2 regions of the Micromonospora sp. NBC_01655 genome follow, and region 2 is predicted to be linked to the other one. Evidence: riboswitches for the same ligand, from Rfam matches in the RefSeq annotation. Region 2 holds a riboswitch; the other holds the start of a gene.
What was found. A riboswitch is a leader RNA that binds a small molecule or an ion and turns the genes downstream of it on or off. The one in region 2 is predicted to bind cyclic di-AMP.
Positions count from the first base shown of each region.

Region 1: another riboswitch for cyclic di-AMP. It lies ahead of OOK41_RS30805 (hypothetical protein); the one in region 2 lies ahead of OOK41_RS24515 (C39 family peptidase).

Region 1 is NZ_JAPEQF010000001.1:6,973,533-6,978,201, reverse strand. It holds gene OOK41_RS30815 (helix-turn-helix domain-containing protein) at 16-345, opposite strand; gene OOK41_RS30810 (carbonic anhydrase) at 589-1,383, shown strand; gene OOK41_RS30805 (hypothetical protein) at 1,463-2,485, opposite strand; cyclic di-AMP (ydaO/yuaA leader) riboswitch at 2,489-2,620, opposite strand; gene OOK41_RS30800 (YibE/F family protein) at 2,787-4,190, opposite strand; gene OOK41_RS30795 (heavy metal translocating P-type ATPase) at 4,558-4,669, shown strand, end outside.
Region 2 is NZ_JAPEQF010000001.1:5,412,954-5,417,622, forward strand. It holds gene OOK41_RS24505 (CDP-glycerol glycerophosphotransferase family protein) at 1-392, shown strand, start outside; gene OOK41_RS24510 (alpha/beta fold hydrolase) at 414-1,148, opposite strand; gene OOK41_RS24515 (C39 family peptidase) at 1,333-2,184, opposite strand; cyclic di-AMP (ydaO/yuaA leader) riboswitch at 2,418-2,560, opposite strand; gene OOK41_RS24520 (hypothetical protein) at 2,874-3,635, opposite strand; gene OOK41_RS24525 (hypothetical protein) at 3,768-4,154, opposite strand; gene OOK41_RS24530 (acyltransferase) at 4,356-4,669, opposite strand, start outside.

The sequences.
Region 1 (4,669 bases), 1.6 Mb from region 2:
CGGGCCGTCGGCGGCTCAGGAGTCGGCGGCCCTCTCGGACCGCTCCCCCGTGAAGAGGGCGAGCAGGTCGCCGACCTGGCGGTCCGACTCGGCCGGGTGGCGGAAGTGCCCGCTCGGGTTGACCGTGTACTCGTTGCGCCGGCCCACCCGGGTACGCCGGAGGTAGCCGCCGGCCTCCAGGTCCGCCACGATCGCCTGGGCGGCCCGTTCCGTCACGCCCACCTCGTCCGCGACGTCGCGCAGCCGGGCGGTCGGGTTCCGGGCGATGGCGAGCAGCACGTGCGCGTGGTTGGTGAGGAACGTCCAGTTCCGGGTGCTCCCGCTCGCGCCAGCCGTCGTCGTCATGTCCGACATGTTATGGCGGGCGCGTCCCACCCACGGCCCTGGGCGGCCCGCGGGCGCGGTCGGGGGGCGCGGGGGCGGCCCACGTGCGCCACTTACGGGCCGCGCCCGTGCGCAAGGACTTCCCGACGTATGAAATGCGTATCACGTAACGCTTGACGTATCTTTAGCTGCGTGTGACGGTGGACGGACTGGTCGGGTGGCCGAAGGGCGAGGTGGTGGGGCATGGATCATGCGAGCAAGTCGATGGCCGGGACGGGTGTGGGGCGGGTCGCCCCGTCGCCGGCCGCTCGCCCGGGCGACCCCGGCCCGCTCGCCCCGGACCGGGCCCTCGCGGAGCTGCACGCGGGCAACCGCCGGTTCGTCACCGGGGTGCCGCGCCACCCGAACCAGGACGCCAGCCACCGGGCGGCCGTCGCCGACGGCCAGCACCCGTTCGCCGTGATCGTCGGCTGCTCCGACTCCCGGCTGGCCGCCGAGATCATCTTCGACCGGGGGCTGGGTGACCTCTTCGTGGTCCGCACCGCCGGGCACACCGTCGGCCCCGAGGTGCTGGGTAGCGTGGAGTACGCGCTGACCGTGCTGGGCACCCCGCTGGTGGTGGTGCTCGGGCACGACTCCTGCGGCGCCGTGCAGGCGGCCCGGGCGGCGGCCAGCACCGGCACCCCGCCCGTCGGCCACCTGCGGGCCGTGGTGGACGCCGTGGTGCCCAGCCTGCACCGGGCCGCCGAGCGCGGGGTCGAGGACATCGACGGGATCGTCGACATCCACATCGCGCAGACCGTCGAGGCGATGCTCGCCGACTCGCCCGTGCTGGCCGCCGAGGTCGCCGCCGGGCGGTGCGCGGTGGTCGGGATGTCGTACCGGCTCAGCGCGGGCGAGGTGCGGACGGTGGCCGCGGTGCCCGCCGGCTCCGTCCCGGCCGTCGCCGCCGCCCCGGACGCCCCGGACGCCCCGGATGCCCTGAGCGCCCCGGCGGCCCCGAACGCCCTGAGCGCCCCGGCCGCCCCGAACGCCCTGAGCGCCCCGGCCGCCGCCTGAGGCGCCCGCAGCGGCGCGACACGACGAGGGCCGCCCCGCGCTGGGATGCGGGACGGCCCTCGATCGCGTGGCGGCGTCGTCAGAGCAGCGACATGTGCACGTGGTCGGTGTGGTTGGAGGGCCCGCTGTAGGACTTCCAGCCGGTCGCCGGGAACCAGATCTGCCGGTTCCAGATGACGTAGTAGATGCCGAGCCGGTCGGCGTTGCGGATGAGGAACGCGGCGAGGTTGTTGCCGTACATCCGGGTGTCGTTGTTGTGCCAGGGAGCGAACCCGCTGTTCTGCAACGACCAGTCGCAGGCGCGGCCCTTGGGGTGCTCCCACGGCCCGCCCGGCCGGTAGCAGCCGACGAACCGGCTGAAGCCGGCCCTCTTGGTCTCCTTGTACGCGTGCAGCGTGCGCGGCGTGATGCAGCCGGAGGTGGTCGGGTCGTTCTCGCTGCACGACTCGGGACGCCAGTCGCCGTCCGAGCTCCGGCCCGGCGCGATCCTCGCGACCGGGGACGTGGCGTTGACCAGGCCACCGGTGAAGCCCTTGCCGCCGACCAGCGCGAGGGACTTCTCGGCGTCGTACTTCTTCTTCGCCATGATCGCAGTCTGTTTCTTCTGCTCGCGGATCTCGGCGTCGAGCGCGAGCTTGGCCTGCACCGCGCGCTCCTTGGCGTCGTTCACCTCGCTCAGCTTCCGCGCGTTGATCATGTTGAGCTGGTCGAGGGCGGTGGCGCGCTTGACGAACGAGTCCGGTGCGCCGCTCTCCAGCAGCACCGCCATCGGGCCGATCCGCCCGGTCCGGTACGACTGGGCGGCCATCTCGCCGACCTGCGGGGCGAGCGCCTCCAGTTCCTGCTCGGCCCGCTTCACCTCCATGGCGAGCTGGAGCTGGCGCTTCGTGGACTTGTCGAGCCTCGTCTTGGCCTGGGCGTACTCCCGGTTGGCCGCCTCGATGACGTCGGTGATCAACTGGGGCTCGTCGTCCTCCTCGTGCCCCGACGGTTTGGGGGTGGAGGGCGCGGCCAGCGCCGGGGCGGCCGGCCCGGCGAGGATCGCCAACGCGGCGAACGCGGCCACCACGGGTGTCAACCAGCGGCGCAGGGGTGCCGTCACAGTGTTCCCTTCCATCGACCGCCGACCGGGTTAGCTGACGGGTTCGGGACGGAACCGGCCCCTACCGCTCGCGCGGATGCACCCCAGGTACCTGGATCCCCGGCTCGCCTCGCGGCGATTGGGCGGCGGCACCGCAGGCGCCGCTGCGCGCCTTCGGCGGTGACCGGCAGCGAGGTTACCCGAGAGGCATCCTCGGGATCTACGTCCGGATGCCGACTAAATGCGTCATTTCGTAATCGCTGTCGGTAGTCAGTGACGCGGTTCTCAGGCGTGCCGCCACTCCCGGTCACGCTGCGAGATGTCACCATGTGCTGTCCGTGCTCCCTTCTCGGCCGGCCCACTGGGCCGGGGGGTCGGTGGGCCGGGCCGGGCCGCCGGGGAACCGGTCGTCGGGCCGCCCGCCGCTGAGCGCCTCCAGCGCGAGGTCCCGCTCCGCAGGACGCCGGTCCACACCGGGGGTACGCGAGGCCGGGACGTCCCCGTCGCCGGCCGGCCGCCCGGGTCCGGCCGCGGCGGCCCGGCCCGCCGCGGTGACCACCGCGGCCAGCCCGGTCGTCAGCGGCACGGCGGCGATCAGGCCCAGCGTGGCGACGGCGCTGCGGACGATCTCCTGCGCCATGAACTCGGTGGTCAGGATCTCGGTCACCGGGCGGGAGTCGGCGGTGAGCAGGAGCAGCAGCGGCAGCGACGCGCCCGCGTACGCCAGCACGATGGTGTTCACCGTGGACGCGATGTGCGCCCGGCCGACCCGGGTGGCCGCCCGGTAGAGCTGCAACCGGGACAGCCCCGGGTTGGCCTGCGCCAGCTCGGTCACCGTGGCCGCCTGGGTGACCGTGACGTCGTCGAGCACCCCGAGCGAGCCGATGATGATGCCGGCCAGCAACAGCCCGTGCAGGTCCACGTCGCCCCGGAACATCGACAGGGTGGTGGCGTCCTCGCTGCCGTACCCGGTCAGGTGCGTGGCGGCGGTGGCCAGGGTGCCGAGGACGCCCGTGAGCACCAGGCTGCCCAGGGTGCCGAGGACCGCGACGGAGGTCTGCGCGCTCACCCCGTGGGTCAGGTACAGCACCACGAACATGATCAGCGCCGAGCCGACGACGGCGATCAGCAGCGGCGACCCGCCGGCGCCGATCCCGGGCAGCACGAACGTCAGCAGGATGGCGAAGCTGGCGGCCAGGCCGGCCAGGGCGGCCAGCCCCCGCCAGCGGCCGAACGCGACGATCGCCAGCGCGAACACCACCGCGAGCCAGACCAGCGGGGTGCCGCGCTGGTGCTCGGCGATGTTGTAGGCGCTGGCCGTCGGGTCGGCGGGGTCGGTCAGCTCGACCAGGACGATCCGGTCGTCGACGGCGACGGTGGGCGCGCCGGGACCGGTCGGGATCGGCGTCTCGACCTGTTGCCCGGCGTCCGGCCCCTGCTCCACCCGGACGGTGGCCGTGCCGCACGGGCCGTCCTGCGCGCCCGGCCCGCCCCCGTCCTGCGGCGTCTCCGGCTGCGGCGGGCACGCCTCGGTCACCACCCGGGTCACCGTGCCGTGGTACCGGGGCACCGCCGCACTGTCGTCGCCCCGCGGGCCGCCGTCGCGGGGCCAGAGGACGACCGCCGCGATCACGGTGATCACGAAGAGCGGCACCACGGTCGCGACGAGGATCCGCCGCACCCCGGGCGGGGTGGGCGGGGCAGGTCGGGTGTGGTCGGCGCCCATCGACGGTCTCCAAACGGTGTCAGCGCGGGGCACGGGCCGGCGGCCCGGGGCGGTTCGGCAGCGGCCCGGCCGCCGGGTCGGGCACCACCCGGCGGGGTACGCGGGGCGGGCGATGCGGAATCCGGACGACCATCGCCCGAAATGGTAGCCATCCTCACCTGGGAACGCAGGTCGCGCGCCGGGCGGCCCGCCGGGAGGTGTCCCGGCGGGCCCGGGACAGTCATGATCGACTCCGTATCCCGCACACCGCGCTCTTCCCGTCGATCGAACCCCCGTTGCGCGGCATCCGGTGTCGATCGTGAGGGTATGGCGGTCGATCGTGGGGGTATGGCGGGCGCGTGGTCCGGCGAAGAGGCATGTTGGGACCATGGCCCACCACGAGCCCGCCGGGCGCGACGAGCACGCCGGCCACGTGGGGCGCGACGAGCACGCGGGGCACGACAGGCATGCCGGGCACGACCCGGAGATGTTCCGCCGCC
Region 2 (4,669 bases):
TCTCGGACGTCTCCGGGGTGATCTCGGACTACCTCTACTCCGGCAAGCCGTACGCGGTCACGGACATGGGCGGCGACGGCGACCGGTTCGTCGAGCGGTTCCCGCTGGCCGGCTCGGGCTACGTGCTGCGCCGCGACGCGGCCAACCTCGACGAGGTGCTGGGCAACCTGCTCGACACCGACCCGAGGGCATCGGCCCGCTGGGCCACCCGCTCCCGCTACCTGGGCGACTTCCCCGCGCAGCAGTACGCCGAGGCGTTCCTGGCGGCGGCCCGCCGAGAGCTGAACCCAGCCTGGACCCCCCCCGTCCCCCCGCGCCACCCACCCCACCCCGTCGCGTTGATCAAGAAGTTTGCCGCAGGAGCACGCCCAGAGCCGACGGAAACCTCTTGATCAACGCGACGATCCTCCCCATTAGAGGTGGGGGGTCAGGAGGGTCAGGACGGCGGCGGGGTTCTCGACGTGCGCGTGGTGGCCGAGGCCGGGCAGGGTGACCGTCGGGACGCCCAGCGCCCCGAGCTGGGCGTCGCTGACCATCGGGTCGCGCTCGCCCCTGGCCAGCACGACCGGGACGTCAACGTCGGACAGCAGGGCGGGCAGGTTTGGTGCGCCGACCCCGAAGGCCGCCGGGTCCATGGCCAGCCGCCACCGGCCGCCCTCCCGGCGCAGCCCGCCGTCCACGACGGGATCGTCCGGGGCGACCAGCCCGGCCAGGCCGGACACCCGCAGGTAGCGGCGGGCCGCCTCGTCCCGGGAGGCGAACCAGGCCACGGGGCGGGCCGCCAGCTCGCGGGCCCGGTCCAGCTCGGCGGCCGACCAGGCGGCCTTGATCCCGAGGCCGACCACCACGTCGACGGGCAGGCCCCGGCCGCGCGCGGCCAGCGCGAGGCCGACCACGCCGCCCAGCGAGTGTCCCAGGACCACGAGCCGGTCGCCGGGGCGCAGCACCTCGGCGACCCGGTCGGCGAGGCCGGCGAAGGTGTAGGCCGGCAGTGCCGGCGACCAGCCGTGGCCGGCCAGGTCGGGTGCCAGCCACCGGCCCGGCCAGCGGCTCTCCAGCAGCGGCGCGCAGGGCAGCCACACCTCTCCCGTGCCGCCCATGCCGTGCAGCAGCAGCGCCACGCGCCGGGTACCCGTGTCGTCGGTCATGCGGCGCAGTGTCGCACCGCGCGGCCCGCCGGGCGAGCGTCCGGACCGGGAGACGACACCGGCGGACGATACCGACGGGCGACGGCGGGCGGCGGGCGGCGGGCGGCGGCGGTGCCGGGCCGGCGCGGGACGGCACCGGGCCCCGGCTCACGGGGAGAGCCGGGGCCCGGTGGGGGGAGGGTGATCAGGCCGAGTAGCCCCTGGTCGCCGCCCAGTGCGCCAGGGCGACAGTGCTGATCCAGTACGCCGGGACGGCGGGGTCGGCCGAGTCGGCGATCCGCACGGTGCGGCCGTCGTTGCGGTAGCCGACGACGGCGATGTAGTGGCCGCCGGGGAAGGAGTGCCAGCCGCCGTCGACGTCGGTGGCGTCGCCGGCGATGTTCACCACGACACCGCGCCCGGCGCCGACCGCCTGCACCACGTCGGCCTGGAGCCGGTCGATCTGGGCCGCGTTGGCGGCGCCACCCGGGATCATCCGGGTCCGGTACGGGTCGCCCTTGACCATCTCGTTGAGCACCCGGGTGGTGTCCGCGGCCGAGTTGGTGCCCATCTCGGTGGTGCCGAGGCGGCTGGCCAGCCCGTCCTGGTTACTCGCGACGCCGGTGGCGGAGAGCGCGTTGCGCACCGCCGCGGGGCCGCAGTAGTAGTAGGTGGTCTGCGCCTGGTAGTCGTAGTCGAGGAGCTTCGACGACGGCGGCTTCGGGGCGGCCGGCTTCGGGGCGGTCTGCTTCGGGGCCGCCCTGGTGGTCAGGTCGGGGTTCGGCGCGGCCGAGGCGGCGCTCGGCGACGGCGAGGCGCTGGGCGACCCGGTCGCGCCGACCCGGGCCTGGGCGCGGCTGGCCGCGCCGTCGAGGCGGGGTGCGATCTCGGCCACGGCGGCGTTGGTGGTCTGCCGCGGGGCGGGGGTGTCGTCGGCACCGGCCAGCAACACGCCGGTGCCGGAGGCCAGCAGGAGCGCCGCGGCCGAGCCGGCGACGACCTGGTACGGACGCTCGGTGGCGAGACGTCGCAACTGCCGCTTGAGGTGGTCGTTCACGTGTTCCTCCACGGGGATGGGGGAGAGCGGGGGCACCCGGGCATGCGTCGTCGCACGGCGGTGCGGGCGAGACGCCCGCGGCCGGTGGGGACCGCTCTGGGAAGACGCCCGGTCAGCCGGGCGTACGGGTGGGTGCGCCGGTCAGCTCGTCAGCCCGGGGGCTACGGACGCGGGCACCACGGAACCGTGGTGGAGGAACAACCGAGGGGTGGGGGCATGCTGCACGAGGATGGCACTCCTTCCGACACCGCCTACCGGGTTAGCTGACGGATTCGGGCGGGAAGATCGCCCTACCACGGGCCGTGGCCCGCGGATTCACCCCACACGTGCACTGGGTCCCCGGTTCGTGATGGTCACGATTGAGCGGGTCGGCGCGGCGTCGCCTTGTTGCGAACGGGTACCGCACCGGACGGGCCGACATTACTGGCCGGCCTGAGCCCTGCCAACACCGTCCCACCTGCTTAAACCCTCCCCGAACAACTTTCTTGCAGCACATTCGGAGCTGATGCGACTCAATGGGATTGCCGGCCGCCCCGGTGCCGGAGGTCGACAACCGGACGATCGGTCGTGATCGTCGGTGAGTTGTGTCGGCCGATCGGACGCAATGGGTCGACTGCCCGTTTGCGCGGCGACGTGACCGGCGTCACGAGGAAATTCGGGGCGGCTCTCGCTACCGGGCTGGACCGGGTTCAGCCGACCCGGGCCGGGCGCCAGCGGGCGGCCGGGACGGTGCGGCGGGCCGCCGCCGTCGCGGGCCGGGGGGCGGGCACCCGGACGGGGTTGGCCCGCTCCGCGGCGGCGTACGCCTCGGCGGCCAGTGCCCGGGCGGCCTCGGCGGCCAGCTCGGCGTCGCGCCAGGCGGCCCGTTCCCGGGCCACCGCCGCCCGGTGGCCGGCCTGCTTCCCGTCCCGCACCGCCCGGGCCAGCACGACCTCCTGCTGCACCGGGTGCAGCCGGGGGTCCCAGCCGCCCCGGTGCGCGAAGACGTCGCAGAGCTGCCGGATGGACAGCTCGCCGCGCAGGTGGGCGACCGTGGCAGCGTGGTGCAGCCAGCGCTCCCGGGCGGCGTACTCGGCGGGGGTGCGGGGGGTGCGCGGCGCAGGCAGGGCCCACCCGCCGGAGAACCGCCGCGCGGCGGCCTCCGCCTCGTCGTACGCCTGCCAGGCCCGGTCCAGGGCGCCCTGGGCGACCAGCCACGCGTCGCGCCGCCGGCGGGCGGTCTGGGCCGCCCCGGCGGCGGCCACCGCCACCTCCTCGGCGTACCGGCGCAGGTCGGCGGCCTCCTCGACGACCGGGTCGGCGGCGGGCGGGGCGGGGTCGACCGCCGGCCGGTCCCGCTGCGGGCGGGCGACCAGGAAGGTGAGCACGCCGAGGGCCACCACGAGCAGCACCGACCAGATGGCGACGGCCAGCGGCACCTCGACGAGGAACTGATAGAGAACGATGTCCATGGTCGGCACCTCACGGGGGTGGATGCGGGAAGCGGGCTCCGCGCGCCGCCGGGCGGGGCGCGGGCGCGCCACTGGGGCCGGACGGACGGGTGCGGTGGTGAGGTTCGCGGGACGGCGGTGTCGCGGGCGGGGTCAGCCGCGCGGCGGCGCGCGCGAACCGGCGGTCGCCGGGGCGGGGCCGAGGGGCATCCGGTGCGCCGGGGCCGGGTGGACCACGGACCACCCCGCCGGGCCGGCCGGGACCGCGTCGGTGTGCGCGGGGGCGGCCGGGGTGTCGACTGCGGCCCGGCCGGGACCGACCGGGCCGGGGTCGGGTGCCCCGAGGACGGGCGGGCTGCCGGCCGGGGACCAGGCCGCCGCGGGCACGCCAGCGGCGGCGGCCCCGGCGGGCGACACGGCGTCGAACGACAGCGACCCGGCGCCCAGCGAGAAGGCGACCGCGACGGCCAGGCTGGTCAGCATCCGGGCGGTCCAGCGCGCGACCCACCACAGGGGACAGGTCGGCGCGACGGAGAGCACCCGTTCACGCTACCGAAGCCGGCCGCACGACGCACCGCTGCCGGGGCGTGTCGCGACGCCCCGATCGTCCGATTCTTCCCCGGCCCGCCGGCCGCCCGCCGCCGGCACGCGGGCCGCGCCCCGGCCGAACGGCGGGGCGGCGCGGGAACGGGCCGGTCAGCGCGGCTCGGCGCGGGGACGGGCCGTCGGGGGCCGGGCCGGTCAGCGCGGCTCGGGGATGGTGACGTACTCGCGGGGGCGCTCGGGCGTGGGGGCGGCCGTCGTCGCCGGCCCGGGCGGATCGCCGGGGGTCGTCCCGCCGTCGGGGGCCGGCGGTCGGGGTCGGCGGGGCGGCCCGAGCCGGCGGGTCAGCGGCATCTCGACCCACCGGTGCAGCAGCCCGGCCAGTCCCAGGTTCACCAGCAGGAAGCCGACCGCCGCCAGCGGCCCCCACCAGCCGGGCAGCCCCGCGCCGAGTCGGTCGGCCAGCCGCAGCACGGTGACCATGACGAACACGTGCACCAGGTAGAAGGCGA